2 regions of the Amycolatopsis sp. WAC 01375 genome follow, and region 2 is predicted to be linked to the other one. Evidence: riboswitches for the same ligand, from Rfam matches in the RefSeq annotation. Region 2 holds a riboswitch; the other holds the start of a gene.
The links. A riboswitch is a leader RNA that binds a small molecule or an ion and turns the genes downstream of it on or off. The one in region 2 is predicted to bind cobalamin.
Positions count from the first base shown of each region.

Region 1 (4,412 bases), on a different contig from region 2:
ACCGACGAAGGAATCCGGCCGCACGTACTGGCCGCGGCGTTGGAGGAGAAGGGCTTCGCCTCCCTCTACCTCCCCGAACACTCTCACATCCCGGTCAGCCGGGAGAGTCCGTACCCCGGCGGTGAGCTGCCGCGGGGGGCCCTCCGCAATCTCGACCCGTTCGTGGCGCTGGCCGCCGCCGCGACCGTCACCTCGACCCTCCGCCTCGGCACCGCGGTCGCCCTGATGATCCAGCGAGATGTGCTCTATACGGCCAAGGAGATCGCCAGCCTTGACCTGCTTTCCAACGGACGGGTGATCTTCGGCGTGGGAGCGGGCTGGAACATCGAGGAGATGCGTAACCATGGCGTCGAGCCGCGGACACGGGGCGCGCTGCTGACCGAACAACTCCAGGCGCTCAAGGAGATCTGGACCAGGGACGAAGCGGAGTTCCACGGAAAGCACATCGACTTCGACCCGGTCTACTCCTGGCCGAAACCGGTGCGAAAACCGCATCCGCCGATCTACGTCGCAGGCCAGGGGCCTGCGGGCCTCAAACGGCTCGCCGAGCACGCCGACGGTTGGCTGCCGCATTCCGTGACACCGCCGGAGGAATTGCGCCGGGGCCGGTCTTGGCTCGCCGACCAGGGCCGCGAGGACGTCCGGATCAGTGTGTTCGGTGCTCCGGCCGATCCCGGGCTGCTGCGACGCCTCGCCGCCGCTGGGGCCGACGAGGTCTCGCTCACCCTGCCGACGTTGCCCGAAGCCGAAACCCTGGAGCGTCTCGACGAGTTGGCCAAGACCATCGAGCCGCTCCGCTGACCGGACCTGCCCTCAGAGCCGTAACTCGCGTGATTGGAGCCGTAACTCGCGTGATTGGAGGCGGAACACTTGAGTTACGCCTCTGATCACGTGAGTTACGGGCAGGCGAGGACCGGGGCCTGCGGACGGCCGCCGCCGTGCAGGTCGCTCAGCGGAACCCTGGCCAGGCCGAGGATCGCCTGCGCGGTCGCGCGCGGGGCGGTCGACGGGTTCAGGCCCGTGGCGTCGTAGGCGATCGCGCCGCGGTCCGCCTCGGTGCCGGCGCAGCCGGTCTGCAGCGACCGCAAGAATTCCCGCGCCTTGACCGCGGCGGCGGGACGGTGCCCGGCCAGTGCCTGCGCGGCGAGTCCGGTGCTGTTGGCGTTCGGCGCGTTGGTGGCGAAACCGAAACCGCCGTTCGGGTGCTGCTTGGTGACCAGCCAGGAGGTGCCCTCGCCGGCGTTCACCGGGTCACCGGTGGCGCGCAAGGCCTGCACGACCGTCGCGGTCGCGTCGACGTCGCTCGTGCACGTCGCTTCGCCGAAGCTCAGGGGGAAACCGCCGTCGGGGCACTGGGTGCCCGCGAGGAACGTCACGGCCCGCTCCGGGACGTCGCCGGTGCGGTCCAGCGCCAGCAGTGCGAGCGACTGCGAAAGAGCGTTGGAGTAGTCGCCGTATTCGGAGCGGTCGGAGAACCGGCCGGACGGCGTGAGCGACGAAAGCAGGCCCGCCTTCAGATCGACGCCGCCGAACGACGCCGGGTTCTTGCCGCGAACCTGCGCGGCGAGCAGCAGTTTCGCGTGCGCGCCCGCGTACGCCTCGGTGCCGCTGCCGACGTAGCCCGTGGTGATCTCCGGTTTCGCCAGCCAGGCGATCGCGTTGCCCGCGTTCGTGTCCGACACCCCGGCCGCGGCGAACGCGAAGATCGCGTCGATCGTCGAACCCTGATCGGGAAACTTCTGGCCGCCGAAGTCGGCCTCGAACCTTTCCCCGTCGGCCATCTGCCTCGCGAGCCAGCCCGCGGCGGCGTCCGCCTTGTCGTGGGTGGCCGCGGCCGCCGGCGGAGCGGCGACCAGCCCGATGCCGCACACCATGGCGACAGCGAAAAGCAAACGTCTCATGAGAACCCTTCCCCCAACGACCGCGATGAACGACCCGAAGAGTCCCACCCCGGCCGAGCGTCCGGGTACCGCCGGGCGCGAAGAGCCGATGTGATCCTGGCAACCGACCTGGTCAGCGGTGCCTGCCGGAAGTGATCGGGTGTTAACCTCGATCGGCTCGACAACTGCACACCGCCGCCCGTGACGGGGAAGCCGGTCGAAATCCGGCGCTGTCGCGCAACCGTGGGCCCTTCACCAGGGCGAGCCGGGATACCGAACGGGCGGATGAACGAACCACTGTCGCGATAAACAGGGGTGACCGCGGCGTCCGCGCTGTCCTCCGTCATGCCGCTAGGAGGAGTCATGCGCCGCCGGTACCTCGCCGCAGTGGCGTTCGCCGTCAGTGTCGGCGTGGTCGCCGCACTGCTCACCGGGACGGCCGCCGCCGCGAACGATCCCGGCGCGGCGAAGGCGAATTCCCGCTGGCTCGCGACGAAGCTGAAGCCGGACGGCACGCTCGAAAACCCCAACGGGGGCGCACTACCCGACCACGGCCTGATGCTCGACGTGCTCTTCGCGCTGTACGCGTCGGGCGACGGCGCCAAGGCCGAGCCGATCATGAAGTTCCTCGACGACGAAGGCCACGCCACCGACTACTTCACCTGGGACGGACTGGTTCCCGGTGCCGGGTACGACAAGGTCGTCGTCGGGGGCTCGCTCGCCAAGACGCTGGTCGCCGCCGAGGTTTCCGGCAGGGACCCGCGAAACGTCGACGGGTACGACCTGGTCGCCGAGACCCATGCCGCGATCATGCGCAAGGGCCCCGACAAGGGCCGGATCAGCGACTACTCCAAGGATCCGGACCTCGCCGGCGCGGTGAACAACGACGCGAACTCGTTCGGGCAGGCGCTCGGCGTCGTCGGGCTCGCCGCGGCGGGGGAGAACGACCGGATCGCCATCGACAGGTTGCTGGCCCAGCAATGTTCCGAGGGCTACTTCCGCCTCGTGTTCGAATACATTCCGACGAAGGAGACCGGCGACCACGTCACCCCGGACGGCCGCAAGGTATCGACCTGCGACGAAGGCAAGCCGCTCGACCTTTCCCCGACCGACGGCGACGCCACCGGCCTCGCGCTCTCGGCGCTGCTGGCCGCGCGGAAGGCGGGCGCGACCGGACTCGACGCCCCGATCGCCAAGACCGTCTCGTGGCTCAAGGCGAACCAGGCTTCCGGTGGCGGCTGGGGCGGTGGCGTCAGCACCGAGGCACCGAACACCAACAGCACCGGCATGATCGTCCAGGCGCTCGCCGACGCGGGCGGCGCCGAGGCGGCGGTGGACAAGGGGGTGCGGTACCTCAAATCCGCGCAGGCGAACGCCGCCGACTCCGGCACCAAGCTCGCGGGTGAACTCGGCGCGATCGCCTACAACCCGGCTTCCTACGAGGCCGCGCGAGCGTCCGGCATCAGCGGGGTCGACACCTGGATCCGCGCGGGTGCCCAGGCTTCGCTCGGGTTGTCGCAGGTCGGCTTCTACGCGCTCGCGAAGGGCGAAGCTCAGCCGCCGACCAGCGGTGGCCCGGCTCCCACGACGACCACCATCACGAAATCCGTGACGCCTCCGCCCAGACCCAAGAGGGCAGGCACGCCCAGGGCGTCCACCGTCGTCCGGCCACCGGCCACGATCGCCACTCCGGACACGGCGACACCGGCCGCCCGCCTCGGCGCCTACCTGGCGAACCGGCTCACCGACGGTGACCACGTCGAGGTGACCGAGGACGGCAGGACCTACGTCGACTACGACGCCACCGCCGACGTGGTGCTGGCCCTGCGAGCGCTGGACCAGCAGCCGGACTCGGTCGCCCGCGCGTCGCAGTTCCTGGTGAAGCCGGAAGCCGTACAGGCTTATGCCCACGGCGCGCCGTACGAGCAGGGCGACGCGTCGTATGCCGGACCGCTCGCGAAACTCGTGCTCGTCGCCGAATTCGCCAAGGCGGATGTCGCCGGGCGGTTGCGCGCCGATCTGGTGAAACTGCGCGGCGCCGGCGGCGAGTTCACCGACACCGGATCGTTCGCCGACGCCGACGAGACCGTGGAGCGGCACGCGTGGGCGGTGCTCGCCACCGCCGCCGATCCCGGTCCGGCGGTCGAACTGCTCCTTTCGCGCCAGTGCGCCGACGGAACCTTCCCGAAGCATCTCGACACCGTGGAGTGCGGTTCCGGTGACCTCGCCGCGACCGCCGCCGCGGTCACCGCGCTGGCCGCCCGTCCGCACACCGACGCCGCGCCTTCGACCAGGCGCCCGGACGGCTGGAGCGAGCGGCGCGTGTCGGCGTTCGTCTCCGCGGTGGGCGCGCTCGGCGTCCGGCCGACCGGCGAGGGCGTGGTCACCGGAGAGGGCGGCGAGCCGGACGTCGCGCTCAGCGCCGCCGTAGCCGCCGCGCGGCAGACCGCCGGACTCGACGCGAGCGGAACCGCGCGATCACTGGGCGCACTGGTCCAAGCCGATGGCGGTTTGGCCAAGGGGTCCGCCGGG
Region 1 is NZ_QHHW01000040.1:114,516-118,927, forward strand. Features, by position in the region: gene DL991_RS28915 (LLM class F420-dependent oxidoreductase) at 1-801, shown strand, start outside; gene DL991_RS28920 (prenyltransferase/squalene oxidase repeat-containing protein) at 897-1,901, opposite strand; cobalamin riboswitch at 2,034-2,177, shown strand; gene DL991_RS28925 (hypothetical protein) at 2,244-4,412, shown strand, end outside.
Region 1: it holds a riboswitch for cobalamin, as region 2 does, so the genes downstream of both, DL991_RS28925 (hypothetical protein) here and metE (5-methyltetrahydropteroyltriglutamate--homocysteine S-methyltransferase) in region 2, are expected to answer to the same signal.

Region 2 (4,412 bases):
CGCGAAGTACGCCTCATGCGCCGCCGCGCGCAGCGGGAGCAGTTCGCGCAGCGCCGGCTCATCCACCTGGATGACGCGGATGCCCGCCTTCCGCAGGTCGTGCACCTCGTCGCGGATGGCCAGCGCCACCTGACGGGCGGTCTCGCCCAGCGGTTGATCGTCCCGGACGAACGACCACGCCAGGATCGTCACCGGACCGGTCAGCATCCCCTTGACGGGCTTGCCGGTCAGGCTCTGCGCGTAGCGTGCCCACTCGACGGTCATCGGCTCCGGACGTGAGACGTCGCCGTACAGGATCGGCGGCCGGACACATCGTGAACCGTAGGACTGCACCCAGCCGAAGTCGGTGGCCGCGAACCCGGCCAGCCGCTCGGCGAAGTACTGCACCATGTCGTTGCGCTCGGGTTCGCCGTGCACCAGCACGTCCAGCCCGATCTCCTCCTGCAGCCGGATGACACGCTCGATCTCGGCCTTCATCGCGACCTCGTAGCCCGCGTCGTCCAGAGAGCCCGCCTTGTGCGCGGCCCGCGCCTTGCGGACGTCGGTGGTCTGCGGGAACGAGCCGATCGTGGTGCTCGGCAAGGGCGGCAGCTCCAGCGCGGCCTGCTGCGCCGCCGCGCGCCGGGCGTAGGGGGAGCGGACGGTGTCTTCCGGCCGCAGCGCCTCCAGCCGGGCACGCACCCCGGCGTCGGCCAGGTCGGCCGCCGTCGCGCGATCCGCGGCCGCGGTACGAGCGGCGGAGAGGTCGACGCCGTCTTCCTTCAACGCTCGCCCGAGCAGGACGACCTCGTCGACCTTCTGCTTCGCGAACGCCAGCCAGCCCTTCAGCCGCGGATGGAGCCCGTCCTCACGCTCGACGTCGTAGGGCACGTGCAGCAGCGAGCAGGACGTCGACACGCTGACCGACCTGGCGGTGCCGAGCAACGTCGCCGCCCGGCCGAGCGCGCGGGCGGGGTCGGTGCGCCAGACGTTGCGCCCGTCGACGACACCGGCCAGAACCTCCTTGTCCCGCAAGGCGGGTTCGGCCGCGACCGCGTCCACAAAGGACTCATCGGTGACGAGGTCGACGGCGATCGCGTCGATCGGGGAGCGTGCGAGCACGCCGAGGCCGCGGCCGAGACCGCCGAAGTACCCGGCGACCAGGATCTTCGGCCGCGCGGTCACCTTCGCCAGCCGGTGGTAGGCGCGGATGAGCGCGTTGAGCTCCCGCTCGTCGCGGTCCGCGGCGAAGGCGGGCTCGTCGAACTGGACCCACTCGACGCCTTCGTCATGCAGGCGCCTTAACAGCTCGACGTAGCCGTCGAGGAGGTCGTCGAGCAGATCCAGCGGACGGAAGCCCTCCGGGGCGGTCTCGCTCGCCTTCGCGAGCAGCAGGAACGTCACCGGGCCCACCAGCACCGGCCGCGTCTCGACACCGATCGCGCGTGCCTCGCGGTACTCGTCGAGCGGTTTGGTGCCGGAGAGCGAGAACGACGTCTCCGGGCCGAGTTCGGGGACGATGTAGTGGTAGTTCGTGTCGAACCACTTCGTCATCTCCAGCGCCGGCGCGTCCTGCACCCCGCGCGCGGCGGCGAAGTAGGTATCGAGCGGCGAAAGACCGAGCGTCGTGAAGCGCTCCGGCAGCGCTCCGAACAGCTCGGCGGTGTCGAGCACCTGGTCGTAGTGGGAGAACGTGTTGGAGGGGACGGAATCCAGCCCCGCGTCCTTGAGCTCCCGCCAGGCCCGGGTGCGCAGTGCGCGGCCGGTGCCCAGCAGTTCGGCCTCGTCGATCTTGCCCGCCCAATAGCGTTCGAGTGAACGCTTGAGCTCCCTGTCCGGTCCGATCCGGGGGTAGCCCAGCACAGTCGTGCCGATTTCGGTCACAGCTCTCTCCTCGCGAGCTTGTCGTGAGAGCCCGGAGCGCGCAGGAGTGACCGCCGTTCGGTCGTGCCCATCCCACGAGGCCCGGACTCACGCACGCCGTCGGCGCGCGTACCACGGGCAGGTCTTCGGACTCGTGGGCGACTCGCTCGCTCCTACCGGCCGTCGCTTCCCGGGGCGCCATGTCCCAGTGCTTTACCGTGTCTCGCACGGTGACGGCTTTCGCTCCCACATACCGCTGCGGGGCAGTCCCGGATTCACACCGGGTTCCCTGTTACCTCGACCGGCCTGGGAAGCCGGGCGAACCAGTAGCACCTTGGAGAGTACCCAGGCGCGCTATGGCTGTGGGCGGCGCAGCCCGTCCAGCACGAGGGTGATGACATCGTCGGCCTCGGCCCGCCACTCGGGGCGGTCATGGGCCGCGCCGATGCCGTGCAGTGCCATCATCACGGCGCCGGCGCCCACGTCGTCGCGAACGGCGCCGTCCCGCACGGCGGCGGCGACCAGTGCGGTGACGGCCTGCTCCAGCGCTTGGCCGCCTTCGGCGAGGGCACCCGAACGATCGGCCATGAGGGTGGCCAGCGTCCGTGCCAGGCCCGCATGGGCACCGATGTGGCCGACCATGTCGCGGAGGAAGGTCGCCAACGCCTCAGCCGCGGGCAGCGTGGCCTGTAGCCGTCGGGCACGGTCGCACAGCGCGGCGACTTCCCCGTGGTAGACCGCCTCGGCCAGCGCCTCCCTGGTGGGGAAGTGGCGGTAAAGCGTGCCGGTGCCGACGCCGGCCAGGCTGGCGAAGTCATCGAAGCGCAGGTCGAAGAACTCTCCGGCGTCGAAGACCTCCCGGGCCTTGGCGAGCAGGGCCTCGCGCTTGCGCCGGGCGTCGGCCCGCAGCGGCTTGTCGGCGGTCATGCGCTCCCTCGCGTTGACAAGTGGAGATCATCTCCATATTTTTGAAAGTGGAGATAACCTCCACTTCGATCTTACCCCCCGAGGTGCCGCTTGAAGATCCTGATGTTCGGCCGAGGTGTGATCGCCACCGTCTACGGCCGGGTCCTGCAGAAGGCGGGACACGAAGTCGAGTTCTACGTCCGGCCGGGCCGCGCGGCGACGTACGGGGAGACGGTGGACCTCGACCTGCTCGATACGCGGCGCCGGGTGTGGGGGCAGCGCGTCGTCGAGAAGTGGCCGGTGCGCCTCCGCGAGACGCTGGAGCCGGACCACGACTTCGACCTGATCGTGCTCAGCGTGGCGCACCACCGCCTCCCGGAGGCGACGGCCTTCCTGGCCCCGCGCGTCGGCCAGGCCACGGTGCTGGTCTTCGGCAACATCTGGACCGAGCCGACGGCCGCGATCGGCCCACTTCCCCTCGACCGGATCGCCTGGGGCTTCCCCCAGGCCGGTGGCGGGTTCGACGCGAACGGCGTGCTTCGCGGGATGCTGCTGCCGTCGGTTGTCTTCGGCACTCTCGGCCGGCCCCCGACCGAGCGTGAGCGGGCCGTGCGCCAGGCGTTTAGCGAGGCCGGGCTACGGATCAAGGAGCGGCCCGACTTCCGCGGCTGGCTGTGGGTCCATTTCGTGTCCGACGCCGGGCTGCTCTCGCAGGGCCTGCGGCTGGGGTCGCTGTCCGAGCTGGCCGGGTCGACGGGCGCCCTGCGCGAGGGGCTGCTGACCGGCCGCGAACTGCTGCCGCTTCTCGAGGCGCGCGGCCTCGACCTGCGTCGTCACCGGGTCGGTGTGCTGCTGTTCCGGGCGCCCACCTGGCTGACGGCCCCCGTTCTCGCCTGGCTGACCGCTCATTTCGCACCGGCGCGAGTGAGCGTCACGGCGCACTCCGACCTCGACGCCGAGGAGCCGCGTGAGGTCTGCCGGGACACCCTGGCCGAAGCGCGGCGGCTGGGCGTCCCGGTGCCGCGCTTGGAAGCGGTGGAACCGTACTTCGCCCGCGCTTGAACGACGAAAGGCCCACCCGGCGCGAGTGCGCCGAGCAGGCCTTTTCGTCAGTTCAGGCGATCAGTCCCAGTCGAGGGCGCCACCGGACTGGTACTCGATGACGCGGGTCTCGAAGAAGTTCTTCTCCTTCTTGAGATCCATCGCCTCCGACATCCACGGGAACGGGTTCTCCGTCTCGCCGAAGATGGGCGCGAGGCCGATCTGCTGCGCGCGACGGTCGGTGATGAAGTGCATGTACTGCTCGATCAGTTCCGCCGAGAGCCCGAGCATGCCGCGCGGCATGGTGTCGCGGGCGTAGGCGACCTCGAGTTCGCACGCCTCGGTCAGCATGCCGCGGATCTCGGCCTGGAACTCCTCGGTCCACAGGTGCGGGTTCTCGATCTTGATCTGGTTGATGCAGTCGATGCCGAAGTTCAGGTGGATCGACTCGTCGCGCAGGATGTACTGGTACTGCTCGGCGATGCCGATCATCTTGTTCCGGCGGCCGAGCGAGAGGATCTGCGCGAAGCCGGTGTAGAACCACATGCCCTCGAAGATCACGTAGAACGCGACCAGGTCACGAAGGAAGTTCTGGTCGGCCTCGGGGGTGCCGGTCTCGAAGT
Region 2 is NZ_QHHW01000022.1:151,778-156,189, forward strand. Features, by position in the region: gene metE (5-methyltetrahydropteroyltriglutamate--homocysteine S-methyltransferase) at 1-1,863, opposite strand, end outside; cobalamin riboswitch at 1,962-2,185, opposite strand; gene DL991_RS11580 (TetR/AcrR family transcriptional regulator) at 2,197-2,769, opposite strand; gene DL991_RS11585 (ketopantoate reductase family protein) at 2,860-3,810, shown strand; gene DL991_RS11590 (ribonucleotide-diphosphate reductase subunit beta) at 3,871-4,412, opposite strand, start outside.